3 regions of the Pseudomonas canadensis genome follow, and region 2 is predicted to be linked to each of the others. Evidence: riboswitches for the same ligand, from Rfam matches in the RefSeq annotation. Region 2 holds a riboswitch; each other region holds the start of a gene.

Region 1 (10,308 bases), 1.6 Mb from region 2:
TGGACGCCGGTGTTCTTCGGCGCCCATCGCATCCTCGCGGGGATGGTGATTCTGGCAGTGTTGTGGTTGACCGTCGCGACGATGGTGGTGCTGGCGGTGCAGTTGGACCTGATCACCGGCTTGATTCTGTTCCCGTACCTGGCGTGGCTTTGTGTGGCGGCGGCGCTCAACTTCTCGATTCTGCGGAATAACCGCTGATGGCCGTTAAAGCCTGGCCCGCCAGCGAGCCTGAACGGGCCGAGATGCGCCGCTTCAATCAAAAGCTTGCCTGGTTGCCGCGCTTCAAGATCCGCAATCGCGTCACGCCGCGTTTGATCCAGGCGCTGTTGCGGGTCAGTCAAAAGATCAAGCAAGCGCCTTTGGCTGACACCCACTACGTCGACTCGGTCCCCGTGCGCATCCTGCGCCCCGGCGGCAAGCCCAAGGGCGTGGTGCTGGATATCCACGGTGGCGGCTGGGTGATCGGCAATGCGCAGATGGATGACGACCTCAACCTGGGCATGGTCAACGCCTGCGACGTGGCGGTGGTGTCGGTGGATTATCGGCTGGCGGTCGACACGCCGGTCGAAGGGCTGATGGACGACTGCCTGGCGGCCGCGCGGTGGCTGCTCACCACTGAGGAATTTGCCGGCCTGCCGGTGATCGTCGTCGGCGAATCGGCGGGCGGGCACCTGGCAGCGGCGACGTTGCTGGCGTTGAAGCAATGGCCCGCGCTGCTCCAACGGGTGAGCGGGGCGGTGTTGTATTACGGCGTCTACGACTTGACCGGCACACCCAGCGCGCGCGCGGCGGGGCCCGACACCTTGTTGCTGGACGGCCCGGGTATGGTCGAGGCGCTGCGCCTGCTCACGCCGGGGTTGAGTGATGACGCGCGTCGGTTGCCGCCGCTGTCACCCTTGTATGGCGACTTCGAAGGCCTGCCCCCGGCGTTGATGTTCGTGGGGGAACTGGACCCGTTGAGGGATGACACGCTGTTGATCGCTGAGCGGTGGCCGGGAGCTGAGGCGCATTTGTTGCCGGAGGCGGCGCATGGGTTTATTCATTTTCCGGTGGTGATGGGGGAGCGAGTACTCGCTCATAGCCGAGCGTGGATTACTCGGCTTATCGATTATTCATCTTATGCAGGTGGAAAGTCTTCGTAGGATTTTGGGAGGTAACCCCAAATTCTCAGCACGTCAGCTTGCACTTCAAACTCGAAGCCTATGCGCGCCACGGCTTTCGATATTTCTTCTGTATGGTCAATGTAAGTTGTTGGCAGTAGCACGCCCAACGATGGCGCCACTTCCCACAATCCGATGTCGAACCATTCGACGTACGCAAATGGAAACGGAAGATGGTAAAACCACTCCACATCCCAATCTGAGATATGACCCTTGATGGATTTGGAACGATAAGACGGGTGCCACCCAGGGAGCTGACGGAAATGGGTAATCAGTTCGTTCCACTTGGTATCGTTTGCCGCGCCAACCAGGTTTCTTGCCGCTACCGTGGTTTGGATAATCTTTCGGTTTTTATCATTCTGCCGAGCATCGGCCATGGGGAGTGCAGTCATGTTCAGCCCTTCTGATTCCCGTGCACGACAGTGACCTTCTTGGCGCCCAGCTGCGTCAGCCTTTCGTCGAGTGACTTGAGCAATCTGATCGTGCCTGCATCGTATTCCTTGAGCTGACGGCCCGCTGTGTCTCTGTTGCTGTTTACAGCAACAATCATCTCCATCAACCCATCAGGTTTTTTAGCCCCGAGGTGTTCGTCGATGATGTCTTGGGTAGCGGTCATGATTCGTACGGTGTATTCGATATCGGCCGCGAGCTTCTGGAGATTGTAGCGCCTGACAGTTGGGTCTTCCTTATCACTGCTCGCGTAGGTTGGGCCCATTGGGATGTCGTCCAAGTCAATCAGTGTATCGGCCATGTCTTTGCCGAAATACCGCTCCAGCTTGAAGTGTTGGACAATCATTCTCTGATGCCAGCGGCGTTCAAATGCCATGTAGTCGCGCCAGGGACCTTGGGAGAATTCTTTCCACCCGGTTTCATGCGTTGCGCGGGTCAACTTGTCCAGTGCGTTGTAGCCATCATCCAGAATAGCGACGGTTTCTTGCACAGTGTTTTGAGCAGCGTCCCGAAACTGGTTTGCCTCATCCCGCGCCTCTTGGCGTGATTGCAGGGCATAGGTGCCTGTCAACGTCAGGAGTGAAGTCAGGACAGCGGTAACAACCGCAGTTACAAGCGTGTTTTCAGCCATGATGAGGCTCCATTGAGGACATGGGTGGTTCCAGTTATAGAGGCGTCGCGCACGTATACCACCTCACGCAACCCAGCTAAATCAATCCACTTTGCCCTAAAGGCCGGATATTCTTTCGCTCCTCCCATTCAAGCCAAGGAAAGCATGTGAAGGTTCTTCAAGGATTCATCAGTCTATCGGCGCTTTACCTGCTGGCCGGCTGCGAGCAAGTTACCGAGAAATCCCTGCGCTTCGACGTGCCCTATGGCTACTTCGAGACAGCCTGGCGCCAGGACGTCACCGACAATGGCCAGTTGACGTGCAAGGTGACCACCGACACCCAGGACCGTGGCGAGAAGTGGGTGCCCTCGGTGATTCTCGCAGCCGCCGAGGACGCTGCCGAAGACGACACGCTGTTTCTCTCCAGTTACTCCCCGGCCGGCACGGACCAGCGCATTTTCAACCTGCGTACGTTCAACAAAGCCGCGCCGATCATTGATACGGAGATTCATCAAACGCTCGACCAGAAGGGTGTGTACACCCTGCGCCTGACCTGGCAAGCCGATGGCGCTATCGGCTACCAAGTCGAAAGCGGGGGTACTTGGGAAGAGAAGAAACTTGTCCAAGCGCCTGGTTTTAGGGTGCGTCATGTGAGCGTGCATGCGTCGGGTATGAAGGGCAGTGCGGCGTGTGAGTTGCACCAGTGAATGCTGCATGGGAGGTGGTAAAGGCTGATCCATTGAACTTAAAAACTGATCGATGAGTCAGGTTGATCAGCTGCTCTACTTTCATCACAAGGTTTCCCCTATGCGCGAATACACCCTCAACTACCTGTTCAACGACGAGCCCCGCACCCATGTGTTCGAACTCAAGCAACCCCAATTGCAGGTGCATGAAGCGGCGTTGCACTTGCTACAGCTGCATTTTGGCGACGCCGAGAATGGCTTGATCCTGCCGCCCGCGGATGCGAGCCCGGATGAAATTCTGGAGCAGGCGCAGGTGGTGGGGATTACACAGATAGCCGTTGCATGAGTTCAAGCCCGATCATTCAGGTGGCCACTGCGGCGGATATCCCTGAGGTATTGAGGTTCGTGCTGCAAGCCCGTGCCGAGCTTTTCCCCAAGCTCAGCGCGACGGGGATGCCGGCGGACTTGGCGCAGTTCGAGGCGATCTATCTGCACGGTGATGGGCAATTTCTGCTGGCCCGCGATGAGAGCGAGATAGTCGCTGCGATTGGCTACCTACCCTATGACGGGCGTTTCCCGCAGTTGGATTACCAGGGCCGCAAGACCGTGGAGGTGGTGCGCCTGTTTGTGCTGCCGGCGTTCCGCCGCTTTGGTCTGGCGGGCGAGTTGTACCATGCGCTGGAGGCGCAGGCCAAAGCAGATCGGGTCGCGGTGATGTACCTGCACACTCATCCGTTTTTGCCGGGGGCGATTGATTTTTGGCTGCGGCAGGGGTTCGAGGTGGTCGATGTGGACACGGACCCGGTGTGGCGCACGACGCATATGCAACGCACCCTCTAACACCACCACCCACTGTAGGCGCGGGCTCCTACAGTGGGACGCGTTGATCAGTTTGGGCGTAGCCGCAATATCTGCGCCCCATCAAACGGGTCCGTCAGGTAATGCGCCTGCACCCCGAACGTCTCCTGCAAACGCTGCGGCGTCAGCACCTCCAGTGGTTTGCCCAGCGCCACCAACCGCCCGTGATCCAGCACCGCCAGCCGATCACAGGTCAATGCCTGGTTCAGATCATGCAGGGCAATCAAGGTGGTGACGGGCAACCCTTGCACGCCCTTCAAAATGCCAAGCTGATGCTGGATATCCAAATGATTGGTCGGCTCATCCAGCAACAGGATCTGCGGCCGCTGCGCCAACGCACGGGCGATGTGCACGCGCTGGCGCTCACCGCCCGAGAGGCTGCGCCAGGCGCGATGGCTCAGGTGGGTGGCGTCGACGTCGTGCAGCGCCTGGTTGACGATGGCGTCGTCCTCGCAGGACCAGGGGCTCAGCGCCGACAGCCACGGTGTGCGGCCCAGCGCTACGGCGTCGAACACGCGGATGGCGTCGTCGGTGTCGGCCTGCTGTTCCACCACCGCCAGTTGCTGCGCGATGGCGCGGCGCGATAGCTTGCCAAGGCGCTGGCCGCCTAACAGGACTTCGCCGGACGCTGGCGTGCGCAGGCCGGCGAGCAGCTTGAGCAAGGTGGATTTGCCAGAACCATTGGGACCGACAATCCCCAGTGTTTCACCTGGCTGAACCTCCAGATGAATGTCGCTCAGCAACTGCGCCTCGCGCACTTTAAAACCCAATCCTGCGCAGCTCAGCACGGTCATCGCGCATTCCTCCGGCCAATGAGGATCAGCGCAAACACCGGCGCACCGACCAGCGCGGTGACCACGCCGACCGGAATCACCTGGCCTTTGATCAGGGTGCGTGACAGCACATCCGCCGCAATCAAGAACAACGCGCCGCCCAATGCACTGGCCGGCAGCAAGCGCGAGTGCCCGGTGCCGAGCAGCAGGCGCACGGCGTGGGGAATCACCAATCCGACAAAACCGATGGAGCCGACAATCGACACCATCACCGCCGTCACCAGCGCCGCGCAGCCCACCAATACAAACTGCACCCGGCGCACCGGAATGCCGAGGGAGGCCGCCGAGTCGCTGCCAAAGGTAAACGCATCCAACGCACGACGGTGCCACAGGCACACGGCCAACCCGCCAATCGCCACTGGCACCGCCAGCCACACCGAAGGCCAGCGCACGCCGCTGAGGTTGCCGAGCAGCCAGAACATGATGCCGCGCGCCTGTTCGGAACTGGCGGATTTGGTGATCAGGAACGCGGTGAGTGCATTGAACAACTGCGACCCGGCAATGCCCGCCAGAATGATCTGGCCGGTGCCGCTGGCCGAACCGCTGGCGCGCGCGAGCAGGATCACCAGCGCAAACGCGGCCATGGCGCCGACAAACGCGCCCGCCGACAACGAAATCAACCCGCCGCCCACACCGATCAACGCCACCAGCACCGCGCCGGTCGAGGCGCCGGCGCTGATGCCCAGCAGGTACGGATCGGCCAGCGGGTTGCGCAGCAGCGATTGCAGGATCACGCCACACGTCGCCAGCCCGGCGCCACACGCCGCGGCGATCAGGGCGCGGGTGAGGCGGTAGTTCCACACCACGCCTTCGTCGATGGGGTCGAGCGCATAACCGGCGGCCCACAGTTTGTTCGCGAGTACCTGCAGTACCACGTGCGGCGAGATGGCGGTTTCGCCGATGGCCACGCCCGCGAGGACGGCGGCTAATAGCAGGGCCAGGGCGAGTAGGGTGTGGATCACGCTGGTATTCATGGGTGCAGATCGTAGCCGTCGATGGCCGTGGCCAGTTGTTCAAGGCCGTCGAACGTGCGGATGCTGGCCTGCAGCGCAAGGGCGTCGAGGATGATGATGCGGTTGTTTTTCACCGCGTCCATGTTGCGGGTCACCGGATCGCTGCGCAGGAAGGCGAGTTTCTTTTCATGGTCGTCGGCGGGGTAGCGGCGGCGGTCCATGCGCGCGATCACCAGCACGGTCGGGTTGGCCTTGGCGAGGGTTTCCCAGCCGACGGCGGGCCACTCTTCGTCGGACTGTACGACGTTATGCAAGCCGAGGGTTTCCAGCATAAATTGCGGAATACCCTTGTGGCCGGCCACATAAGGGTCGCTGGCCATCTCGGAACTGGAGAACCACACCAAGGCGCTGGCTTGCTTGAGGCCCTTGCTTTGCACGGTGGCGACGGATTTGGCCAGGCGCGCCTTGAGTTCTTCGTTCAGCTGTTGGCCGCGTGCCTGCACGTCGAAGATCTCGGCGAGTTGGCTGATGCTTTTATAAATGGTTTCGATACGGAACGGCTCCAGCCGCGTGCCGTCGGCGCCGACCAGGTTGTCCTTGCCTTCGCAGTCCGAAGGCAACAGGTAGGTGGGGATCTTCAGCTCATGAAATTGCTCGCGGGTGCCAACCACGCCTTGCGGCCCGACCACCCATTCCAGCTCGGCAGCCACCAGTTGCGGGCGTTTGGCGATCACGGCCTCAAAGCTTGGCTCATTGTTGGCCAGGCGCTCGATGCTGTCGTTCTGCGCTTTGTACTGTGGCAGTACGCTGTTGAACCACAGCGAGGTGCCGACCACTTTATTGCCCACGCCCAGGGCGTAGAGCATTTCGGTGGCGGCCTGGCCGATGGTCACGCTGCGGGCCGGCGCTTGCTGGAAGGTGAGGTGGCTGCCGCAGTTTTCCACGGTCAACGGATAGTGAGTGGGCGCGGCCTGGGCCAGGGCACAGAAACCCAGGCCAGCGAGCAGGGCGGTAACACGTGGCAGCATGGGGCAATCTCCGAGTGAACCGTGCGTGCCATTCGGAAATACACCCTTAAGCGCTGCGAGAGCGACAGCAAGAATGTCCTTCCCGGACACCCCGCCGGTTAGTAATTGAGCTTGGGCCGGCAGGTCTCCTGACTGATGCGTCGTCGCCAGGCTCCGGCCTTCCCGGACAAGGTCCAGTGGCATCAGGGAGCAGGCTCAGCACCTACAGTTGCGGGGGCAGTTCCGATTGGCACGGGTGTACCGCGCTTCGGATTCCCTATTAGTCCCGTTCGGGAACCGGCGCGGTATGGTAGTCGATCACGCGGTTGAACGGGAGGCCGTGAACTCAACGGTAGCTCTCTGGCGGCGAGGCTCCTATGATGCTCAGCCCATGGATCGCTTTATCACAAGGAATACACCGTGAAATCATTTGTCGCGCTCGTCCTTATCGCCACCCTGGCCGGTTGTGCCACGCAAGGTAAATCCGAACAGCAGATTCTCGACGAGGCCACCACCGCCTATGTCAAGTCGATGCCGGCCGACTCAGACAAGCTTCGCTTGCACACGATGAGCATCCCCAAAAGCGGTATGTTCGGCGACACCCTGGCGATTTCCATGGCCGGCGACCAAAACGCTGCCAGCCTCAGGGGCGAATTGCTGAATACCAAGCGCTTGGGCGATGTGTTCTTTTTAATCATGGGGGCTGGCACGCCGGTCGACGTTGCGGTGATCGGCAAAGCCGTCGAAGGGCAGGATTTGAAGGGTCTGCAGATTTACTACTCGGGCACCGATGCGCAGAAGGAAAACGTGCGTGCGGCGGTTGAGAAGTCGCAGGCGCAGTTTCATTACATCAATGCGCAATGAGGGGGCGGCCAAAGGGCGCAGGTATCTACACCACGCGGGGTACGGCGCTGGCAGCTTGACGGCCGGCTGCAATCTTACTGTTACTCCCGTGATCCAGAATGTGGGAGCTGGCTTGCCTGCGAAGGCGGCCTGACGGCTAACCCGGCGTCCTGCCGGGTTACCCACGGACTCAAGCCTGCGTTCGGCCAGCGTGTTTGACGGGGCGCCTGAGATCAAAAGCCAGATCAAGATCAAGAGCCAGAGCGGCTCGCTTCGCATCGTGGTTGGCGTTGGGTGTGACGCAGTTCAATATGTGAAGCGTCGGTCAGAGTCGAATGTCTTCAGGACCCTGTATCAGCGCTTCAATCCGCGTGCCGGTGGCGCGCTCTTCGTTGCTGAAGCCGTCGTAGTCGGCCAGGTTGCCGAAGCGCAGGCCGGTCAGGCGCTCTATCTGGATTACGCTGCGCTGGTAGGTCCTGAGTTGGCCGAACACCAGGTCCAGTTGGCCCAGTTCGCGGCTCTGGTCAATCATGTAGGCACTCGCGCTAGGCTTGCCGTTGTCGCTGAGGTAGGCGACCACTTTCCAGAACGCCTTGGGGATCTGCACGCCTCGGTACACGCGGTCGTCGTCGGCGAACACCGGGCCGGTAAACACTGTGGCGCGGGCTTTCCAGCGTTGGGTGTTATCGAGGATGTAGTCTTCAAGCTCCAGCCAGGTCTTCTGGTTGAACCCGCTCATCTGCGGCGAGCAGTTGGTGAAATGGAAGGTGTCGAAGTTGGCGGTTTGCGCCTCGTCGCCCCAGTTGGGGTCTTGTCGGCGGACCAGGTGGCCGCGATCCAGGCCATTGCTGGCATACAGCGCTTCGCCCACCTGCGCATCGATGGGCAGGCGGCCGTCATACGCCCAGGTGTCGTTGCTGCGAATGATGTCGACGTGCTGACCACCATCGATGTTGACGCCCACATACAGCGCAAGCCGCTTGGCGCGTGACATCGTGATCGAGAAGTGCGTGTAGTCCAGGCGCTTCTGTGCATCCCCCGCCAAGGTATCTTCAACCGTGGGCCAGGGCACCCCGAAGCTGCCGAGAAAGTCCTCGGCGTAGCCGCGTCGGTCCTTCAAGTCTCTGGCTGGGGTGACGCGTGGCGTCGCCGCCCGTGCCTCCAGCACTGTGGGGCTCAGTGCGATCAACGGGCGCAGGTCAGCGAGCCTGGGGCGGTATGAAAGGTCGATTTTGGTTTTACGTGCGGGCATCAGTCAGTCCTCCTTGGATAAACACGACTGCAACATAGGTTAATGACAATTGATGACACGCGTTAACCCCTGGGGGCTATCCTGAATCGATGACCCGGACGTTGTCACCTGCCAAATGGAGCCAGCCAATGTGTGTTCGTCAGCCGCATCGCAATCCGATTTTCTGCCTGATCCCGCCCTATATGCTCGACCAGATCGCGCGCAACGGCGACAAGGCGCAACGGGAGGTCGCGCTGCGCACCCGCGCCAAGGACAGCACGTTCCGCTCGTTGCGCATGGTCGCCGAACCTGCCAAAGGACCGGCACACATGGCCCTGGCCATGGGGGCCGATAAGCGCCGCTCGATCTACAGCGCCGAGGGTACCGACAGCCTGCCGGGCACGCTGGTGCGTGGTGAGGGGCAACCCGCAAGCGGTGATGCCGCGGTGGACGAAGCCTACGAGGGCTTGGGCGCCACCTTCGATTTTTTCGACCAGGTCTTTGATCGCAACTCCATCGACGACGCCGGTATGGCGCTGGATGCCACGGTGCATTTTGGCCAGAACTACAACAATGCGTTCTGGAACTCGACCCAGATGGTGTTTGGCGATGGGGATGCGCAGTTGTTCAACCGCTTCACGGTGGCGCTTGACGTAATTGGCCATGAGTTGGCCCATGGCGTCACCGAGGACGAGGCCAAGCTGATGTATTTCAATCAGTCCGGAGCGTTGAACGAGTCACTGTCGGATGTGTTCGGCTCGCTCATCAAGCAATATGCCTTGAATCAAAGCGCGGAAGACGCTGATTGGCTGATCGGCAAAGGACTGTTCACCAAGAAGATCAAAGGCACCGCCCTGCGCTCGATGAAAGCCCCCGGCACCGCGTTTGACGACAAACTGCTGGGCAAGGACCCTCAGCCGGGGCACATGGATGATTTTGTGCAGACCTACGAGGACAATGGCGGGGTGCATATCAATTCCGGTATTCCCAACCATGCGTTCTATCAGGTGGCGACCAAGCTCGGCGGGTTTGCCTGGGAGCGCGCTGGGCGTATCTGGTACGACGCGCTGCGGGATGCGCGGCTGCGGCCCAACTCCGGGTTCCTGCGCTTTGCGCGTATCACTTACGATGTTGCGGGCCGACTCTACGGCGCAAACAAGGATGAACAGAAAGCGGTCAAGGACGGTTGGAAAGCGGTCGGCATTGCTGTCTGACGCGAGAACAACCATGCAAATTTCAATCAAGGAAAATGGCGGGCCTGGGTTCTTTCCGGGCCTGGCCAAGCCACAGACGGTGGAACTGGACGCGCTGCCGGAGCAGGACCAGCAGGAGTTGCGGCGGCTTGTCGAGGCCTGCGACTTCTTTCAATTGCCGCAAAGCAATGCACCTGCCACCGGTAATCCGGGCCAGGTGCATTACACCCTGACGGTGAAGGAGGATCAGCGCGAGCACACGGTCTGCGTGCTGGCGCCGGTGAAGTCGCAGGCGCTGGACGGGCTGGTGCAGTGTGTGCGTCGGCATGTGCGCTGCTGATGTTCAGGTGGCAGCGTTAACCTTGCCTGCCAGAGACGCGCCCAGGCTGTAGAGCAACCCGCCCGCGACCACAAACAGCGCGAGCATATAGAACATGGTGTGGGCGGGGTGTGTCGCCAACACCATCCCGCACAGCACCGGGCC
Region 2 (10,308 bases):
TGATAGGCCTTGGCGACCTCTTCGGCGCCGATGCCAGCGGTGGTGATGAAACCGCCGATGTAGTCGGTCACGCCGCTGTCCTTGGGCGCCACGAAGTCGGCCAGGGAGAAGTTCGGCTTGCCGTCGGTCTTGATGATCTGCTGGCGCAAGTGGTGCAGTTTGGCGATCGGCTGGCCGTCTTCGCCGTAGACTTCCAGGTCATCGTCCTGCACCTGGTTGGTCGGCCAGAAACCGAACACCGCACGGGCGCTGATGAGTTTTTCGTCGATCAGCTTCTTGAGCATTTCCTGGGCGTCGGCGTACAGCGAAGTCGCCGCTTCACCGACGACTTCATCAGTCAGAATGCGTGGGAATTTGCCCGCCAGGTCCCAGGAAATGAAGAACGGCGTCCAGTCGATGTATTCGGCCAGTACGTTGAGGTCGATATTGTCCAGGACCTTGGCGCCGGTGAAGGTCGGCACTACCGGCGTGTAGGTGCTCCAGTCGAACTGCGGCTTCTTGGCGATGGCCGCCGGGTAGCTCAGGCGTTCGGTGCGGGCGCTGCGGTTTGCGGTGCGCTCACGCACTTCCACGTATTCCTCGCGGGTACGCTGCACGAAGCCGGCTTTCAGCTCCTTGGACAGCAACTGAGTCGCCACACCGACTGCACGCGAGGCGTCGGTGACATACACCACGGCATCGTTGCTGTACTTGGGCTCGATCTTCACCGCCGTATGCGCCTTGGACGTGGTAGCACCGCCGATCATCAGCGGCAGGTGGAAGTCCTGGCGCTGCATCTCGCGAGCCACGTGCACCATCTCATCCAGGGACGGCGTGATCAGGCCGGACAGCCCGATGATGTCGCACTTCTGCTCCTTGGCCACCTGCAGGATCTTCTCCGCCGGCACCATCACGCCGAGGTCGACAATGTCATAGCCGTTGCAACCCAGCACCACGCCGACGATGTTCTTGCCGATGTCGTGCACGTCGCCTTTCACCGTCGCCATCAGGATCTTGCCCTTGGCTTCCGGCTTGTCGCCTTTTTCCAGCTCGATAAACGGGATCAAGTGGGCCACGGCCTGCTTCATGACGCGGGCGGATTTCACCACCTGGGGCAGGAACATTTTGCCCGCGCCGAACAGGTCGCCGACGATGTTCATGCCAGACATCAGCGGGCCTTCGATCACTTCGATCGGGCGTGCAAACGACAGCCGCGATTCTTCGGTATCTTCAACAATATGCGTGGTGATGCCCTTGACCAGAGCGTGTTCCAGGCGCTTGTTCACGTCCCAGCCACGCCATTCCTCGGTTTCGGCCTCTTTTACGCTGCCGTCGCCCTTGTACTTGTCAGCGATGGCGAGGAGGGCGTCGGTGCCGTCCGGCGTGCGGTTGAGTACCACGTCTTCAACGGCGTCGCGCAACTCGGCCGGGATCTGGTCGTAGATCTCCAACTGGCCAGCGTTGACGATGCCCATGGTCAGACCGTTGCGGATCGCATACAGCAGGAACACCGAGTGGATCGCCTCACGCACCGGGTTGTTGCCACGGAACGAGAACGACACGTTGGACACGCCGCCGGAGGTCAGCGCGTACGGCAGTTCGTCACGAATGTAGGCACAGGCGTTGATGAAGTCGACAGCGTAGTTGTTGTGCTCTTCGATACCGGTGGCGACCGCGAAGATGTTCGGGTCGAAGATGATGTCTTCCGGCGGAAAGCCGACTTCATTGACCAGGATGTCGTAGGAGCGTTTGCAGATTTCTTTCTTGCGCGCTTCGGTGTCGGCCTGGCCGGCTTCGTCGAACGCCATCACCACCACGGCGGCGCCATAGCGCTTGCACAGCTTGGCGTGGTGAATGAACTGCTCCACACCTTCCTTCATGCTGATGGAGTTGACGATGCCCTTGCCCTGGATGCACTTGAGGCCAGCTTCGATCACGTCCCACTTGGAGGAGTCGATCATGATCGGCACGCGGGAGATGTCCGGCTCGCCGGCAATCAGATTGAGGAAGGTCACCATGGCCTTCTTCGAATCGAGCATGCCCTCGTCCATATTGATGTCGATCACCTGGGCGCCGGCTTCCACCTGCTGCAAGGCGACTTCCAGGGCCTCGGTGTAGTTGTCCTCGCGGATCAGGCGGGCGAACTTGGCCGAGCCGGTGATGTTGGTGCGCTCACCGACGTTGACGAACAACGAGCTGCGATCGATGGTGAAGGGTTCCAGGCCCGACAGGCGGCAAGCCTTCGGGATATCCGGGATCTGGCGCGGTGCGTAACCGGCCACGGCCTTGGCGATAGCCTCGATGTGGCCCGGCGTGGTGCCGCAGCAACCGCCGACAATGTTGAGGAAGCCGCTCTGGGCAAACTCTTCGATGACCTTGGCGGTTTGTGACGGCAACTCATCGTATTCACCGAATTCGTTGGGCAGGCCGGCGTTCGGGTGCGCAGAAACGTGGGTGTTGGCCTTGTTCGACAACTCTTCCAGGTACGGACGCAGCTCGCTGGCGCCCAGGGCGCAGTTGAGGCCCACGGAAATCGGCTTGGCGTGGGCCACGGAGTTCCAGAACGCTTCGGTGGTCTGGCCCGACAGCGTACGGCCGGAGGCGTCGGTGATGGTGCCGGAGATCATGATCGGCAGTTCGATGTTCAACGCTTCGAACACACCTTGCACGGCAAAGATCGCGGCCTTGGCGTTGAGGGTGTCGAAGATGGTCTCGATCAGGATCAGGTCGGCACCGCCTTCGATCAGGCCTTGGGTGGCCTCGGTGTAGTTTTCCACCAGTTCATCGAAGGTCACGTTGCGGTAGCCGGGGTTGTTCACGTCGGGCGACAGCGAGCAGGTGCGGCTGGTCGGGCCGAGCACGCCGGCGACGAAACGCGGCTTGGCCGGGTTTTCGGCGGTCTTGGCGTCGGCAATCTTGCGCGCCAGGCGTGCGCCTTCTACGTTCAGTTCATAGGCCAGTTCTTCCATGCCGTAGTCGGCCATGGAGATGCGCGTGGCGTTGAAGGTGTTGGTTTCGAGGATGTCGGCGCCAGCATCCAGGTAGGCTTTTTCGATGCCACCGATGACGTCGGGCCGGGTGAGCACCAGCAGGTCGTTGTTACCCTTGACGTCGCTTGGCCAATCGGCGAAGCGTTTGCCACGGTAGTCATTTTCCTCAAGCTTGTAGCTCTGGATCATCGTGCCCATACCGCCGTCGAGGATCAGGATACGTTCCTTGAGGGCTTGATGAAGGGCTTGCAGACGAACGCTACGATCGGACATGGGACTACTCTGGTCAGGCATTTCGGAGGGCGTGAATCATAACAAACCTGTGCCGATTTAGAGCATGCGCAGTTTTTGCATGAATATCGTTCATGTTGGAAGGGGGCGTGGCCCGGTAGAATCACCGGCAAATTTTCAGCGTACGTATTGAATCGGGACCGGATACATGTCACTTCGCCTCATCACCAGTGCTGCCCTGGCACTGGTCGCCTGCATTGCGCAGGCCGACGGACCCGCCCCGGCGATTTCGTACACCCGCGACATTCAACCGATCTTCACCGAGAAATGCGTGGCTTGCCATGCCTGCTATGACTCCGCCTGCCAACTGAACCTGGGCAGTGCCGAAGGCGTAGCGCGAGGTGCGAGCAAAGTACCGGTCTACGATGGCGAGCGCAGCCAGGCGACGCCGACCACTCGGCTGTTCTATGACGCTTTCGGCAAGCAGGCCTGGCAGCAGAAGGGCTTTTACTCAGTATTGGATGCGCAGGGCAGCCAGGCTGCGCTGATGGCGCGCATGCTGGAGTTGGGTCATAACGCACCGCTGCAACCCAACGCCAAGCTGCCCGAAGAGATCGTACTGGGCCTGAACCGACAAAACATGTGCGCCATGCCCGGCGAGTTCACTGCCTACGCGGGTGCCCATCCCAAGGAAGGTATGCCGCTGGCGGTCACCGGCCTGACGGACCAGCAGTATCAGACCTTGCAACGCTGGCTCGCGTCCGGCGCGCCTATCGATGAACAAGGCTTGGCACCCAGCGCCAAGGAAGCACTGCAGGTACAGCAGTGGGAAAACCTGCTCAACCAGCCCGGGGCCAGGGAGAGCCTGGTAGCGCGCTGGTTGTTCGAGCATTTGTTCCTCGCCCATCTCTACTTCGAAAACGGCGAGCCGGGGCATTTCTTCCAGTGGGTGCGCTCGCGTACGCCGAGCGGGCAGCCGATTGACCTGATCGCAACTCGCCGCCCGAACGATGACCCAGGCACCCAGGTTTACTACCGCCTGTGGCCGGTGCAGGGCGTGATCGTGCATAAAACCCACATCACGTACCCGCTCAGCGCCGAGAAAATGGCCCGCATCAAAGCGCTGTTCTACGCCGGCAACTGGCAGGTCAACGCCTTGCCTGGCTACGGACCGGGCCGTCGCGCCAACCCCTTCGAAACCTTCGAGGCGATTCCAGCCAAGGCGCGTTACCAGTTCATGCTGGACAACGCCGAGTATTTCGTACGCACCTTTATTCGTGGGCCCGTGTGCCGTGGGCAGATCGCCACGGACGTGATCCGCGACAATTTCTGGACCCTGTTCCAGGACCCGGACCATGACCTCTACATCACCGATGCCCGTTATCGCGGCCAGGCCACGCCGTTGCTGGCCATGCCGGGGCAGAACGATGACGTAGGCAGTGTGCTGAGCCTGTGGCTCGCTTACCGTGACAAGCGTAATCAATACGAAGCGCTGCGCCGTGACAACTATGCGGACGTTCCCGCGCCAAGCTGGTCGTCGCTGTGGGCCGGGAATGACAACGCCTTGCTGAGCATTTTTCGCCACTTCGACAGTGCCTCGGTGACCAAGGGCTTGATTGGTGAAGTGCCGCAGACGATGTGGCTGTTTGACTATCCGTTGCTGGAGCGCACCTATTATCAGTTGGCGGTGAATTTTGATGTGTTCGGCAATGTGTCGCACCAAGCCCAGACCCGCTTGTACTTCGACCTGATCCGCAACGGCGCCGAGCAGAACTTCCTGCGCCTGATGCCTGCAGACTCCCGCGAAGACTTCCTCGATGACTGGTATCAAAACAGTGGCAAGCTCAAGTTGTGGATGGACTATGAGGCGATTGATGACGACAAGCCCACCGGCTTGCATCTGAGCGAAAACGATCCGAAGCGCGACTTTGCCAACCAGTTGCTCACGCGTTATGGCGATCTGAATGCCAGCCCGGACCCGATCAACCGCTGCACTGGCGCCTATTGCTCCCGTGATGGTATCGACCCGGCGTTGCAGGATGCCGAGCAAGCGCTGAGCCGCCTGACCTCACGCCCGGCCGCCGGGCTCAAGGTTATCGATCTATTGCCTGAAGCGACGATGCTGCGGGTTGAGACTGCCAGCGGTAAGCGTGTGGTCTACAGCATGTTGCGCAATCGTGCTCACAGTAATGTGGCGTTTCTGTTGGGTGAGGCTTATCGCTATCAGCCGGGCCTGGACACAGTGACCATCTATCCGGGTGTGTTGAGCAGCTATCCGAACTTTATGTTCAATATTCCGGCGCAGGACGTGCCGGAGTTTGTGGCTGAAATGGAGCGGGCCAAGGATGCCAAGCGGTTTGAGAAGATTGTGGATCGTTGGGGTGTGCGGCGTAGTCATCCGCTGTTTTGGCAGTATTTCCATGATTTGTCGGAGTACATTCGAGAGACAACGCCGGTTGAGGAGGGGGTGTTGGATATGAATCGGTATGAGAATTTGTGAGGGTTTTTTGGAGTGAATATCCGTTATTTGGGTGATGGCGGCTTATGGTTCCGCTCTTACAGCGGGTCACTTTTTGAAGAGCGCAAAAAGTAACCAAAAACGCTCCGCCCCAACACTCGGCACCTCGCCTAGGCTCGGTGTGCCCTCACTCCGGCTTGAATCCGTGGGTAACCCGGCGTCCCCCCCCGGCTCCTACAGGACCGCGTTTGCCTTTGCTTTACACCACTCAAGCCGGCTGTCAGGCCGCTGTGCTTTTGCTTTTGATTTTGATCTTAGGCGCCCCGTTAAACACGCTGGCCGGAATTCGGCAGGGATTTGGGGGGTAAACCGGCAGGGATGCTGGTTTAGCCGCCCCGCGCCATGGATGGCGCGTGGCGGCGGCCCCCCAAATCACTGTCGGATTACGGGCATACCGAGCCTAGGCGAGGTACCGAGTGTTGGGGCAAGAGCCCTTTGGTTACTTTGGGGCTTTTCCAAAGTGACCCGCCGTAAGGGCGGAACCATACGCGGCCGTTACCCAAATAACGGATATGTACATCCCCCCCCGCAAACAAACCTATCCCGACAAAAACACTAGGACTTTGTACCTGCGTAATAATTTGGCGTAAACTGCCGGCAAGCCTGTGAGGAGTTTCCATGACTGCCATAACCATTACCGACGCCGCCCACGATTACCTGGCTGACCTGCTGTCCAAGCAGAACACCCCGGGTATCGGCATTCGCGTCTTTATCACCCAGCCCGGCACCCAATACGCCGAAACTTGCATCGCCTACTGCAAGCCTGGTGAAGAAAAACCTGAAGACACCGCCCTGGGGCTGAAAAGCTTCACTGCCTACATCGACGCCTTCAGCGAAGCCTTCCTCGACGACGCCGTGGTCGACTACGCCACCGACCGCATGGGCGGCCAGTTGACCATCAAAGCGCCAAACGCCAAGGTGCCCAACGTCAACGCCGACAGCCCGGTGAACGAGCGTATCAACTACTACCTGCAGACCGAAATCAACCCAGGCCTGGCCAGCCACGGCGGCCAGGTCAGCTTGATCGACGTGGTCGATGACGGCATTGCGGTGCTCAAGTTCGGTGGCGGCTGCCAAGGCTGCGGCCAAGCGGACGTGACCCTGCGCGAAGGCATCGAGCGCACCTTGCTGGAGCGAATTCCAGAACTCAAGGGCGTGCGTGACGTGACCGATCACACGCAGAAAGAAAACGCCTACTACTGAGTAAGGCGTTCACTGCGAAAAAAAAACGGCGCCCCGTGAGCGCCGTTTTTTTATTCTTTAAAATCAGTGGTTTGTGATAGCCATCTGTCAAAGAGGATTAACTTTTGAGCCGGGCTTGTCCACTCTCACATGGTTCACCATATTTATTCAGTTAAAACAGTGAGTTATGTTCTTAAGTTAATTTTGTTTGTTATGGGCGATAAAGGTGCGCATGGCCTGCCCGGTACAGCGATGACTCACTGAAACTGTCACTGGCCAGCACCCGGCCCACGACAATCAGCGCCGTGCGTCGAAAGCCCTTGGCCGCCACTTTCTCGGCAATGTCGCTCAGCGTTCCTATCGCCCAATCCTGATCCGGCCAGGTAGCCCGGTGCACCACGGCAATCGGGCAATCCGCGCCGTAGTGTGGCAGCAGTTCAGCGACGATCTTCTCCAGGTGATTGACCCCCAGGTGAATCGCCATGGTGGTGCCATGCCGCGTCAGGCTGTCGAAGTCCTCGCCGGCCGGCATGCTGGTCTTGTCGGCATAGCGGGTCAGGATCACGCTCTGGGCGATGTCAGGCAGGGTCAGCTCCGCCTCCAGCAAGGCTGCGCAGGCAGCCACGGCGGTGACGCCGGGGATGATCTGGAAGGGAATGCCCAACTCCCGTAGGTGGCGGATCTGTTCACCAATGGCGCCATACAGGCTTGGGTCGCCGGAATGGACGCGCGCCACATCCTGGCCCTTCTCGTGGGCGGCTTTGATCAGATCAATGATCTGCTCCAGGTGCAATTCGGCGCTGTTGGCCACAGTTTCCGCTTGATGACCTTCCAGTACCGCGGCCGGCACCAACGAGCCCGCATAAATAATCACCGGGCAACTTCGGATCAGCCGCTGGCCTTTGACGGTGATTAATTCCGGGTCGCCGGGGCCTGCGCCGATGAAGTAGACGGTCATGGGGAAATCCTGATGAAAAACGGGCGAGCATGAAGAATGCTCATGATCGGGAGGGGCGATTATCGGGTTTTCAGCCGGCGCACGCCAATGCAAAGGTGGCCTGGGCGGTTTTTTTGCTGGTGATCAACAGGCGGGCAGGGCCGCCGGCGAGGTGCTCGGCAAGGGCCAAGGCGGCACTTTCCGCGATGCCATAGCAGCCGGTGTGGGCGAAGGCGATCTCGGATTTGTGGCTCAGGCGATCTTCAAAGGTCGTCAGCTGCTCGGCGCTGAAACAGTGCAGCGGCAGGTTCAGCGTTTCGGCCAATGCGAGTATTCCCGGCTCGTCTTTTTTCAAATCAATACTGGCCAGCGCAGTAATCTTATCGCGCTCGATGCTGCCCTCGGCGAGGGCAGTATTAAACAGGCCCAGCAGGGTATGAACGTCACAACCCCGCTGGCACCCCAGGCCGACCACCAGGATCATGCCGAGTATTGATCATCACGGTTGCGGCGGAACAACCAGGCGCTGATCAGCCCCAAGGCCAGCCAGAAGGCGACATTGGTCAACTGTGAAGCGATCTTGAACTGCGCTTCCAGGGCCTCCGGGGCCAGCATCGAATGCACTTCCGGCTGTGGTGCGCCGATCACGTGCGGTACGGCGAGGATCGCTGCACCCAGTACTTTCAGCAGCCAGTTGCGACCAAACACGATCAAGGCGATGCCGGCAGCGGTAGACGCCGCAGTGCCGATCCACCAGGTCTGGCGCAGCGCCAGGTCGGCGGCGGCAGTGCCCGGCAGCTCAGGCGGCAGGCCCATCGTCGGTGCCAGCACGAAAGTTGCGTAACCGGCCAAACCCCACAGCAGCCCTTGGGCGGTGCGGGTTGGCGCACGCAGCGTGTAGAGACCGGCCAGCATCAGCGCAAAACCGACGGCGACCACCAGGTTGCCGCCCGTGGTGGACAGCACGCGCTGCCAGCCGTCTTCCGGCTCCCAAGCTTCGGCGTCATGGGTATGGGCGGCAGCACCTTCGGCGTGTTCGTGGGCCACTTCGGTAGCCGCCGGCGCTTTTTCAAAGGTTTCCGCCTGCAGAATCAGCGGGGCGACCCAAAAGCTTTGCAGCAGAGTCAGCAGCAGGGCGGCCGCCAGGCCGGTGAAACCTGCGGTTTGCGCGATACGCTTGATCATGTCGGCAGGTCTCAGTGGCACGGGAACGCGGCGCTGTGGCGGGTATCGTGGGCGGCGTTGTGTACGGCCTCGATGTGCGAGAAACCGGCGAAATACACCAGGCACGCGCCGAGGATCGACGCGCCGATGGCGGCGGTCAAGCGTTGGCTCAGGGTCGAGGTGCTGCTGGCGGAGTGCGAGGTGCTGCTGATGATCGACATGGCGCGTCCCTTTCAGGTGTCAGGGTGAAACGAGCGCATGAAAACCCCGCGAGCCGGGCACGCAGGGTTTAAACAGCGCCCGCCCACCGCGGGTTTGTTATCTGATTTTTTCGGGCCGGTCTCCGGGCTTGCGAGGGGCATTGCGCCTATTAAGCGTCGCCTTCCCATGCCTTGGAGGCACAGTGGATCTGACACTTCGCTCGCTTACCGTTGCGGGGGCAGCACCGGACTGGTCATATCGCTATGACGCACCGGTTTCCCGTTTCACCCTGTGAGGGGCACCCGAAACAAGATGTGTAGGAGAGCATGGGGGTGGGAGGGGAGTCAATTGGGTTGTTGGGGGCATATCCATTGTTTAGGTAACGGCGGCTTATGGTTCCGCTCTTACAGCGGGTCACTTTTGGAAAGGCCCAAAAGTAACCAAAAGGCCTTCGCCCCAACACTCGGCACCTCGCCTAGGCTCGGTGTGCCCTCACTCCGGCTTGAATCCGTGGGCCGCCGCGATGGGCCATCCTTGGCCCAGCGCGGCTAACCCGGCGTCCTGCCGGGTTACCCACGGATTCAAGCCTGCGTTCGGCCAGCGTGTTTAACGGGGCGCCTCAGATCAAGATCAAGAGCGACTCGCTTCGCATCGTAGATACGCGGTCCCTGTAGGAGCCGGCTTGCCGGCGAAAAACGTGATACCGCCGCGTTTTGTCTGATTCCCCGCGTCATCGTTGAAGACCATCGCCGGCAAGCCGGCTCCTACAGGACCGCGTTTGATTTTGCTTTTGCTTCACACCACTCAAGCCGGCTGTCAGGCCGCTGTGCTCTTGCTTTTGATTTTGATCTTAGGCGCCCCGTCAAACACGCTGGCCGGAATTCGGCAGGGATTTGGGGGGTAAACCGGCAGGGATGCCGGTTTAGCCGCCCCGCGCCATGGATGGCGCGTGGCGGCGGCCCCCCAAATCACTGTCGGATTACGGGCACACCGAGCGTGAGCGAGGTGCCGAGTGTTGGGGCAAGAGCCCTTTGGTTACTTTGGGGCTTTTCCAAAGTGACCCGCCGTAAGGGCGGAACCAATACCCGCCATCACCCAAATAACGG
Region 3 (10,308 bases), 1.9 Mb from region 2:
CCCCAACTCCTCGGCAAACCGCGCGCAGCGTTGCAGCGGCGAGCTGACCAGTCGGTCCCACGGCCCCTGTTCCATCACGGCCGCGCGCATCTGCGCCCAGCCGTTGGCGGTGAGTGCATCATCCAGACTGCCGCGCAGGCCGCCGCCCAGTTCGGTTTCGCCGTGACGCAGCAGGTCCAGGCGCAGGGTCATGCCGGGCGGTCTGCCACGGCGGCTTCGGCGAAGGTCGCCATCTGCCCGTGCAATGCACACGCCAGACGCACCACCGGAACCGCCAACGCCGCGCCACTGCCTTCGCCCAAGCGCAGGCCCAGTTCCAGCAGCGGCTGCGCGTCGAGGCTTTGCAACACATGGCGATGACCCGGCTCGGCGCCGCGATGACCGAACAGCAGCCATTCACGGCATGCCGGGTTCAAGCGTGTCGCGACCAGCGCCGCAACGGTACAGATAAAGCCATCCACCAGCACCACGATGCCGTCCTGGGCGCAGGCCAGGTATGCGCCCACCAGCGCAGCAATTTCAAAGCCGCCCAGATTGAACAGCGTCTGCAACGCATCAGCACGCTGACCGGCGTGCAGCGCCAGGGCACGCTCGATCACGGCCACCTTGTGGCTGACGCCTTGGGCATTCAAACCCGTACCGGGCCCCGTGAGATCACTGACCTGACAATCGAGCAAAGCACACGCCAGCGCACTGGCGGCGGTGGTGTTGCCGATGCCCATCTCACCGCCGATAAACAGCTGCGCCCCGCTCGCCAATGCACGTCGCACACTGTCGCGGCCGGCTTGCAGGGCGAGCTGCCCCTGTGCCTCGGTCATCGCCGGACCGTTGACGAAATTGGCGGTGCCCGCGCCGATATTCAGGTGACGCACACCGGGCAGGTCCAGAGACGGCGTGACCGTGCCGAGGTCGACCACTTCCAGCTGTGCGTCCAGCTGCCGCGCCAACACACTGATGGCCGCACCACCGCTGACAAAGTTGAGCAGCATCTGCCCGGTGACTTCCTGAGGAAACGCCGACACGCCTTCCGCGACCACGCCGTGGTCACCGGCGAAGATGGCAATCCACACGTGATCCACCAAAGGTTTGACCTGGCCCTGCATGCCCGCCAATTGCACCGCCAGCGCCTCCAGCTGGCCGAGGGAGCCGGCCGGCTTGGTCAATTGCTGCTGGCGTGCCAGAGCGTGTTCATACGCTTGCACGTCGATCGCTTTACAAGGGTTGAACCACCATGTGTCAGTCATAACGCAGTACCTTTCAAAGTCAGGGGCAGGCCGGCAACCGTCAGGACAACACGCTGACAGCGCTCGGCCAAGGCTTGATGCAGCCAACCGGCTTCATCCACATAGCGGCGAGTCAATTCGCCCAGCGGCACGACACCCAGACCGGTCTCGTTGCTGACAAAAATGATTTCACCCGGCAGCGTGGCCAGGGTTTCCAGCAATTGATCGCGCTCAGCGGCCAGACGATTCGGGTCTTCGAGCATCAGCAGATTAGTCAGCCACAGGGTCAGGCAGTCCACCAGCAGGCACTGCGCAGGTGCCGCGTTTTCGCGCAGCACGCGAGCCAGTTCGACGGGTTCTTCGATGAGGCCCCAATGCTCGGGGCGACGCTGGCGATGCAAGGCGACGCGTTCATTCATCTCACCATCCAGCGGTTGGCTGGTGGCGATGTACGTGACGGTCAAACCACTGTCGCTGGCGAGTTTTTCGGCAAGGCGGCTTTTACCGGAGCGGGCGCCGCCGAGGATCAGTTGAAGCATGGGATGGCACCTTGGGTTGGCTGAAATGTATCGGCCATCAGGCCGCCTTCGCGAGCAAGCCCGCTCCCACATTGGGACCGCGTACTCACCGTCAAACCCCACACAGCTTGCGTAACAACTCGGTATCCAAGTGGTTCTCCACCAGGTCCGCCAAACGCTCGATATCGCGCTCCCGCAACGCGTGATAATCCACGTCCTGCACATCCTGCAAACCCGCCCAGCGCAGCAAGGCGCTACACGCCGCCGGGCTTTCAAACAAACCATGCAGGTAGGTCCCAAGAATTTGCCCATCGGCACTTTGCGCGCCATCACAGCGACCGTCTTCCAGGACCACAGCAGCATTCGACAACGCATCACCCGTCGTCACGCCCGCATGAATCTCATAACCACTGACGTCGGCATCCTCCAACACCAAACGCCCACGCACATTGCGCAACTGCTTCTCTTCTTCGAGCGTGGTGCTGAACGCCAGCAACCCCAGGCCATCGCTGGAACCGGCAGCCCCTTCCAGGCCCAACGGGTCATGCACCTGCTCGCCAAGCATCTGCAACCCCCCACAAATACCCAGCACCTTGCCGCCATAGCGCAAGTGCCGCGCAACGGCGGTGTCCCAGCCGTTGGCGCGCAGATAGGCCAAGTCGCTGCGCACGCTTTTCGAGCCGGGGAGGATGATCAGGTCGGCAGCCGGGATCGCCTGGCCAGGCCCAATAAATTGCAGATCCACTTGGGGATGCAGGCGCAGCGGGTCGAAATCCGTGTGGTTGCTGATGCGCGGCAGCACGGGCACCACCACCTTGAGTACCTGGGCCGCCTTGTCGATCTGGCGCTGATCAATACCGTCTTCGGCTTCCAGGTGCAGGTCCATCACGTAGGGCAACACGCCCACCACCGGCTTGCCGGTGCGCGCTTCCAGCCAGTCCAGGCCGGGCTGCAGCAGCGCGATGTCACCGCGAAAACGGTTGATGATGAAACCTTTGACCCGCGCCTGCTCCGTGGGCGACAGCAGTTCCAGGGTGCCGACCAAATGGGCAAACACCCCGCCGCGATTGATATCGGCGATCAGCAACACCGGGCAATCCACGGCTTCGGCGAAGCCCATGTTGGCGATGTCATTGGCGCGCAGGTTGATCTCCGCCGGGGAGCCCGCGCCTTCCACCATCACCACCGAGTAGGCTTGGCTCAAGCGTGCGTGGGAGGCCAGCACCGCCTGCATCGCGATGGCTTTGTAATCGTGATAGGCCACCGCGTTCATGGTGGTGACGGCGCGACCATGGATGATCACTTGGGAGCCGGTGTCGCTGTTTGGCTTGAGCAACACCGGATTCATGTCGGTGTGCGGCGCCAGGTGGGCGGCCTGAGCCTGCACGGCCTGGGCGCGGCCGATTTCGCCGCCTTCGGCGGTCACGGCGCTGTTGAGCGCCATGTTCTGCGGCTTGAACGGCGCCACCGCCACGCCCTGGCGCACCAGCCAGCGGCACAGCGCCGTCACCAAGGTACTTTTGCCGGCGTCGGAGGTGGTGCCTTGCACCATCAGCGTACTCATGTGGCGTCCTTATAGGCGACCAGGGCTTGGTCCAGGCGCAGCCAGTCAGCCTCGGTGTCGGGCAGGCCAAAGCGCAGGCTGCTGTCGTGGACAAACAGCCGGAGCAAGATGCCGCGCTGGGCCATGAATTCGTGCATACGTTCGGCGTGGGGCGTGATCAGCCATTGAAACAAGGCGCAGCCGCCCTGGGGTTGGAAGCCGTGGCGCTCGAGCAAGGCAAACAGACGCTGGCCCGCCTCGATGCAACGCGTGCGCTGGCGCACATGCCCGGCCGTGTCGCGCAAGCACACCTGGCCCAACACCCGCGTCGGTCCGCTGACCGCCCAGGGGCCGACCTGCTCGGCCAGCAACTTGAGCAGCTTGCGCTCGGCCAACACAAAGCCCAGTCGCACCCCGGCCAGGCCGAAGAACTTACCGAACGAGCGCAACACGATCAGGCCGACCTGGTGGGCCTGGCCCGCCAGGCTCAGTTGAGGGGTGACGTCCATGAACGCTTCGTCCACCACCAGCCAACCGCCGCGCTGGGCCAGCCGCGAATGCCAGTCCAGCAGGCGTTGCGGGGTCAGGCTCAGGCCGGTGGGGTTGTTGGGGTTGACCACCACCAGCACGTCGAGGCCATCGAGAAAGAAGTCGACTTCCTGCTCCTGCACTTCGCGCACCACATAGCCGGCGCGGCGCCAGGCTTCGGCGTGCTCGGCATAACACGGCGACAGCACGCCGACTTTGCCGGCGCGGCGCAGGCGAGGCAGCAACTGGATGGCGGCCTGGGAACCGGGCACTGGCAACAGGTGCGCAGCGCCGTAGTATTCGCTGGCCGCCTGCTCCAGGCCATCGTCGGTTTCCGGCAGGCGCGCCCAGGCCCGCAGCGGGATCTCGGGGATCGGCCAGGGCCAGGGCGCGAGGCCGCTGGACAGATCAAGCCAATCGGCCTCGGCTATTCCGTATTGAATCGCCGCCTTGCGCAACCGGCCACCGTGCTCAAGCATAGAATTGCGCCCCCGCGCATAGGATCAGCAGCCACAACCATACGCCGCGCTGCACCAGTTGCCAGCCCCGCTCGATGGAATCGGCATCCGCCGCCGGGCCCTCGCCCAATTGCGGACGCTGGTGCACTTCACCGTGATAGATCGCGGCACCGCCCAACTCCACGCCCAGGGCGCCAGCACCAGCCGCCATGACCGGGCCAGCGTTAGGGCTGTCCCAAGTCGGGCCTTGGGTGCGCCAGCATTTGAGCGCCAGGCGCGTCTTGCCCAGTACGGCGTAGGTCAAGGCCACCAAGCGTGCAGGAATGTAGTTCAGCACGTCGTCGATCTTGGCCGCAGCCCAACCGAAGCGTTCGAAGCGTTCGTTGCGATAGCCCCACATCGCATCGAGGGTGTTGCTGAGGCGGTAAAGCACCACACCCGGCACGCCCGCGACGACAAACCAGAAAATCGCAGCAAACACGGCATCGCTGCCGTTTTCCAACACTGACTCGGTGGCGGCGCGGGCGACTTCAGTGCTGTCCAGTTCACTGGTCTGACGGCTCACCAAGTAGCTGACGCGTTTGCGCGCTTCCTCGAGGTCATCACTGCGCAAGGCCTGGGCCACTGGGATCACATGTTCGCCGAGGCTGCGCATGCCGAGGGCGCAATACAGCGCCAGAATCTCCAATATCCAGCCGATGTAAGGTGCCCACGATAAAGCGGTCGCCAGCAGGGTCAGCGGCACCACGGCGATAAACCATGCAGTCACGCCATGGCTGCGCCAGCCGCGGCCACCGGTATTGAAACGTTGCTCGATGCGCCCGGCGAAATTGCCGAACGCCACCAGCGGATGCCAGCGCCTGGGTTCGCCCAGCAGCGCATCCAGCGCGACTGCAGCGACACACAGCAAAGCCACACTCATTGACTCACTCCCCACCCATTTTCGTACACCATGTCACTCAGCGGCCGAGGCTCGGTCCAGCCTTCGAGCTGCAACATCGGTGCCGGGTAAAATTCGGCCACCGGCCCCAGGCATAGCACGGCCAACGGTTTCGCGCCGGGCGGCAACCCCAGCAGATCGGCCAGGGCCTGGGGTTCGAACAGCGAGACCCAGCCCATGCCCAGCCCTTCTACTCGGGCCGCCAGCCACAGATTCTGGATAGCACAGGACAATGACGCCATGTCCATTTCCGGCAAGGTGCGCCGGCCAAAGATGTGGCGTTCGCGATCATCCATCAAGGCCGCCACCAGCACTTCGGCGCAGTCGTGGATGCCTTCGACCTTGAGCTTCATGAACTCATCGGAGCGCTCACCCAAGGCTTCGGCGGTACGTACGCGCTCTTCTTCCACCAACTGTTGAATCTGCCCACGCAGTTGGCGGTCGCTGATGCGGATAAAACGCCAGGGCTGCATCAGGCCGACGCTGGGTGCCTGGTGCGCGGCCTGGAGCAGGCGGTGGAGCAATTCGGGGGCGACGGTGCCGCCGCTGAAGTGGCGCATGTCACGACGTTCGGCGATGGCGCGGTAAACAGCCTGGCGGTCGGCCTCGGGAAAGGCGTTGTCGGTCATGGCCTCATCGCCGGCAAGCCGGCTCCTACAAGATCGGGCGCGAACAATGCGGCCACCGCCAGGGGATTCGAGGGGAAATAGAAATGTACGTAGGACGCCGTCATTCGCCCCTGGCGATAAACCGCCTCGGCGCCGCGCCCGCCATTGGGGCTCAGGCCACGTGCAATCGGTTGCCACTCGGTGGTGGTCAGCGAATGGTGATAGGTATGGCCGCGCAGCGTGCCTTCAGGCAAGTCGACATTTTGCAGCGCCAAGGCCGCGAGTTTCTTCTGCATCACCGCATCGCCTTGCAGCAAACCCACCAGTTCGGCGCGAGTGCCGTCGACATCGGTCAGCGAGTCCAGCAGGTAGAGCATGCCGCCGCATTCGGCGAGCAGCGGTTTACCGGCGGCATGATGAGCGCGGATGGCGTCGAGCATCGGGGTATTTTCCGACAGCGCCTGGTGGTGCAGTTCCGGGTAACCACCGGGCAGGTAGAGGCTGTCGGCGTCAGGCAATTGCCGATCGTGGATCGGCGAGAAAAACTTCAGCTCGGCGCCCATTGCCCGCAACAGGTCAAGGCTGGCGCCATAGGTGAACGCGAAGGCTTCGTCGCGGGCCACGGCGATGCGCACGCCATTAAGCAGTGGCTCGGCGTCGATCACTTCAGGCGCGGCAAAAGTGACCGGCGGCGGCAAGGCGACTTCGCAACTGCTGCCCAGCGCTTGGGCGGCGGCATCGAGACGTACATCGAGGTCATTCAGTTCGCTCGCCTGCACCAGACCCAAGTGACGGCTAGGCAGTTCGATACCGGTCTCGCGAGACAACGCGCCGTACCAGCGCAGGCCTTCGGTGAGGCTGCCTTCGAGCAATTGCGCATGGCGCAGGGTGCCAACGCGGTTGGCCAGCACGCCGGCGAACGGCAAATCTGGCTGATAACGCGCCAGGCCCAGGGCCAACGCGCCAAAGGTCTGGGCCATGGCGGTGCCGTCAATCACGCCCAAGACAGGCACGCCGAAGTGTCGCGCCAGGTCGGCGCTGGACGGCGTGCCGTCAAACAGGCCCATCACGCCTTCGATCAGGATCAGGTCCGCCTCCCCTGCCGCTTCCCACAGCAAGCGGCGACTTTCCTGCTCGCCCACCATCCACATGTCCAACTGATACACCGGCGCACCGCTGGCGCGTTCGTGGATCATCGGGTCAAGGAAATCCGGACCACATTTGAACACGCGCACCTTGCGCCCCAGGTTGCGGTGCAAACGGGCCAGCGCGGCGGTGACAGTGGTTTTGCCCTGGCCGGACGCCGGTGCGGCGATCAAGACGGCCGGGCAATGACGGGGCTGATTCAAAGTTCGACGCCCTTCTGTGCCTTGATACCGGCCTGGAACGCGTGCTTGAGCATGCCCATTTCGGTGACGGTGTCGCCCATTTCGATCAGCTCAGGCTTGGCGCCACGGCCGGTGACCACCACGTGTTGCATCGGCGGGCGGGCTTGCAGGTCGCTGAGTACCTGGTCCAGGTCGAGGTAGCCGTGCTTGAGGGCGATGTTCAGCTCATCAAGTACGACAAGACCAATAGAAGGGTCCTGCAGCAGCTCGCGGGAAACCGCCCAGGCGGCTTCGGCAGCGGCGATATCGCGCTGGCGGTCCTGGGTTTCCCAGGTGAAGCCTTCACCCATGACATGAAAACGCACTTGCTCCGGGAAGCGGCGGAAGAACAACTCTTCACCGGTGCTGTTACGCCCCTTGATGAACTGCACCACGCCGCACTGCATGCCGTGGCCCATGGCCCGGGCCAGCATGCCGAACGCGGAACTGCTCTTGCCTTTGCCGTTGCCGGTCAACACCAGCAGCAGGCCGCACTCGTTCGGGGAATTGGCGATGCGTTCATCGATCACGGCTTTTTTGCGCAGCATGCGCGCCAGGTGGCGTTCGTCGCGGTCGGGGGAATCGGTCATGGCAGCTCTCCGTTGGGGCTGGACAAAAACGGCGGGCAGGAAAAAGAAAAAACAGACAGCCAAGCATCGCCCACCGTGATGCTGTTGGATGTTGCAGGCCGGTCTCCGGGCTCATGAGTGACGCACGTCTTATAGACACGCAGACCGACGCTGCGCCTTCCCATATCGCGAGCGATACAGTGGCAAAAGGCAGCGTCTTGACTCATTTACCGTTGCGGGGGCAGCGCCGGAATCGCGGCAGCACTGTGTACAAGTGCGCTCACTCACCGGCTTCCCTGTTTCACTCCGTCGACCCATGGGTCACAGAGCACCTGGAACAAGCGGCGAAGGTTAGTGGGTTGGGGGTGGAGCGTCAATTAAACCCACCACAAAACCAATGTGGGAGCGGGCTTGCTCGCGAATGCGGTGTGTCAGTCAGCACATTAACAAACTGACAGACCGCATTCGCGAGCGAGCCCGCTCCCACATTTGGATCTCTGCCAATTCAGGGATTCCGCGCCAGATTCCCCGGTAATACGCGCTTGGCGCTCAGGTAGGCATTCTGCCAATACGCCTTGGACAAGGTGTCCAACTTCACCGTACCGCCGGTTTGCGGCGCGTGCACAAAGCGGCCTTCACCGACGTAGATGCCGGCGTGACTGACCTGTGAACCGCCGCCTGTGGCGAAGAACAGCAAGTCGCCAGTCTGCAGATTTTGCTCGCTGACATCCTGCGCGCGCATCACGATCAGTTCACGGGTGGTACGCGGCAGGGAGATGCCAGCAGCATCGCGGAAGACAAACCCGATCAGGCCGCTGCAATCAAACCCGGAGTCCGGTGTATTGCCGCCCCAACGGTAAGGCGTGCCGACCAGGCCCAGCGCGCGGAAGAGTACGTCTTCAGCCGCAGGCGAGAAATTCTGGGTGGAATAGTTGAACACCGGCTTGGGTTTAACCGCTACAGGCGCGGGCGGTGGACGACTTGCGCAGGCGCTGAGCAGCGCGGCGCAAAGAATAAGGATCAGGCGGGCCGAGGTCGACATGGGCAGAACAATCCTGGTCTGGATGCGGCTTTCGCTGCCGAACGCTGAAAACCAGAACGCGCAAGCAAAGCTCGCGCGAACGGATTACAACAATGTCCAGGGATTCTAGCGCTTACACGTCAAACTTCAAGTATCACTTTAAGTTTACTTGCTAGCGGTAACCGTCGTCGGGGCCATGGCGAGTGCGCGCTTGGCTTCGATGAAAGTTTTGCTCCAGTAGCTATCACCCAGGTTGTCGACTCGGACACCGCCACTGCGACGGCTGCTGGAGTGGATAAACTGGTTATCGCCCAGGTAAATACCGGCATGGCTTACACGACCACGACCCGCTGTACTGAAGAAAAGCAGATCACCCGGCTTGAGGTTGTTGCGCGCGACCAACGGTGCATCCACGTTGATCATTTCGCGGGTGGAGCGCGGCAGATTCATGCCCGCTTCTTCGCGAAACAGGTAGCCGATAAAACCGCTGCAGTCGAAACCTGCTTCAGAGGTGCCGCCGAAACGGTAACGGGTACCGATCAGGGACATGCCGCGTTCGAGGATGCTGTCGGCAAGAACTGGGAGCTGGTAAGGCTTGCTACCGGAGAAATTGGCCAGTTCTTTTTCCGTTGCCAGCTCTTCTTCATAAACAGAAGCAGACTGTGCAGCAACGAATTTTGCCTGATTTTGAACCTGTGGTTTTTGCTGTTCTGCCACCTGTTGAGGGTGGGAGGCGCAACCAAACAACAGGGTAACGAGTGCGAGGGGCACGAGGGGTGCGAAGCGATTTAGCATGGGCACGACCGTGGCTGATATGTAAAGAAGACGAGACTATGCCCTCTATCACATCGATTTGCAAATTCAATCGTGATCTATGTGACTTCTTGTTTGGACTATGACATCTAAGCCCTTAACACCCTATATCTGCCTTTTGCGTAGCCAAACCGGCTCAAACGCAGGTTTTCTGGCGCCTGGAATTTGCCGAAAGCCGTGAAAACAGCTGGCTGGCTACCAACCCAAGGTTTCTTTCAAGAAGGGAATCGTCAGCTTGCGCTGGGCCTGCAAGGAAGCCTGATCGAGCTGTTCGAGCAGGTCGAACAACGCGCTCATGCTGCGCGTACCGCGGGTGAGAATAAAATGCCCGACTTCGTCGGTGAGGTGCAGGCCGCGACGGGATGCACGCAGTTGCAAGGCACGCAATTTGTCTTCGTCGGACAGCGGGCGCATTTGGAAGATCAGCGCCAGAGTCATGCGCGACTTGAGGTCGGCCAGCTTGATCGGCAACTCGCGCGGCGAGGTGGACGCGGCAATCAGCAGGCGCCGGCCACTGTCACGCAAGCGGTTGAATAAGTGAAAAAGCGCCTCTTCCCACTCTGCCTTGCCAGCGATGGCTTGCAGATCGTCCAGGCACACCAACTCGTACTGCTCAAGATGGTCGAAGATGCCGATTCCGCGATCCATCAGCTCAGCCAAGGGCAGGTAAACCGCCGGTTCGCCCATCTGCTCGAAACGCAAGCACGCGGCCTGTAACAG

What was found. Region 2 has a riboswitch for cobalamin ahead of RB216_RS12260 (CbtB domain-containing protein). Riboswitches for the same ligand answer to the same signal wherever they lie in the genome.
Positions count from the first base shown of each region.
Region 1: another riboswitch for cobalamin. It lies ahead of RB216_RS19570 (ABC transporter substrate-binding protein); the one in region 2 lies ahead of RB216_RS12260 (CbtB domain-containing protein).
Region 3: another riboswitch for cobalamin. It lies ahead of cobO (cob(I)yrinic acid a,c-diamide adenosyltransferase); the one in region 2 lies ahead of RB216_RS12260 (CbtB domain-containing protein).

Region 1 covers NZ_CP133298.1:4,232,741-4,243,048, reverse strand. The annotation lists gene tspO (tryptophan-rich sensory protein TspO) at 1-198, shown strand, start outside; gene RB216_RS19610 (alpha/beta hydrolase fold domain-containing protein) at 198-1,142, shown strand; gene RB216_RS19605 (DUF6678 family protein) at 1,118-1,552, opposite strand; gene RB216_RS19600 (hypothetical protein) at 1,555-2,241, opposite strand; gene RB216_RS19595 (hypothetical protein) at 2,388-2,927, shown strand; gene RB216_RS19590 (hypothetical protein) at 3,028-3,252, shown strand; gene RB216_RS19585 (GNAT family N-acetyltransferase) at 3,249-3,746, shown strand; gene RB216_RS19580 (ABC transporter ATP-binding protein) at 3,794-4,558, opposite strand; gene RB216_RS19575 (FecCD family ABC transporter permease) at 4,555-5,559, opposite strand; gene RB216_RS19570 (ABC transporter substrate-binding protein) at 5,568-6,578, opposite strand; cobalamin riboswitch at 6,680-6,874, opposite strand; gene RB216_RS19565 (hypothetical protein) at 6,978-7,421, shown strand; gene RB216_RS19560 (DNA/RNA non-specific endonuclease) at 7,726-8,652, opposite strand; gene RB216_RS19555 (M4 family metallopeptidase) at 8,781-9,845, shown strand; gene RB216_RS19550 (protealysin inhibitor emfourin) at 9,859-10,164, shown strand; gene RB216_RS19545 (MFS transporter) at 10,168-10,308, opposite strand, start outside.
Region 2 covers NZ_CP133298.1:2,662,368-2,672,675, forward strand. The annotation lists gene metH (methionine synthase) at 1-3,242, opposite strand, end outside; gene RB216_RS12235 (fatty acid cis/trans isomerase) at 3,409-5,700, shown strand; gene nfuA (Fe-S biogenesis protein NfuA) at 6,337-6,921, shown strand; gene cobM (precorrin-4 C(11)-methyltransferase) at 7,112-7,858, opposite strand; gene RB216_RS12250 (cobalamin biosynthesis protein) at 7,929-8,321, opposite strand; gene RB216_RS12255 (CbtA family protein) at 8,318-9,022, opposite strand; gene RB216_RS12260 (CbtB domain-containing protein) at 9,034-9,222, opposite strand; cobalamin riboswitch at 9,319-9,523, opposite strand.
Region 3 covers NZ_CP133298.1:4,522,306-4,532,613, forward strand. The annotation lists gene cobC (alpha-ribazole phosphatase family protein) at 1-192, opposite strand, end outside; gene cobT (nicotinate-nucleotide--dimethylbenzimidazole phosphoribosyltransferase) at 189-1,244, opposite strand; gene cobU (bifunctional adenosylcobinamide kinase/adenosylcobinamide-phosphate guanylyltransferase) at 1,241-1,762, opposite strand; gene RB216_RS20900 (cobyric acid synthase) at 1,854-3,305, opposite strand; gene cobD (threonine-phosphate decarboxylase CobD) at 3,302-4,291, opposite strand; gene cbiB (adenosylcobinamide-phosphate synthase CbiB) at 4,284-5,192, opposite strand; gene bluB (5,6-dimethylbenzimidazole synthase) at 5,189-5,839, opposite strand; gene RB216_RS20920 (cobyrinic acid a,c-diamide synthase CobB) at 5,836-7,167, opposite strand; gene cobO (cob(I)yrinic acid a,c-diamide adenosyltransferase) at 7,164-7,775, opposite strand; cobalamin riboswitch at 7,855-8,105, opposite strand; gene RB216_RS20930 (C40 family peptidase) at 8,260-8,796, opposite strand; gene RB216_RS20935 (C40 family peptidase) at 8,941-9,570, opposite strand; gene hda (DnaA regulatory inactivator Hda) at 9,784-10,308, opposite strand, start outside.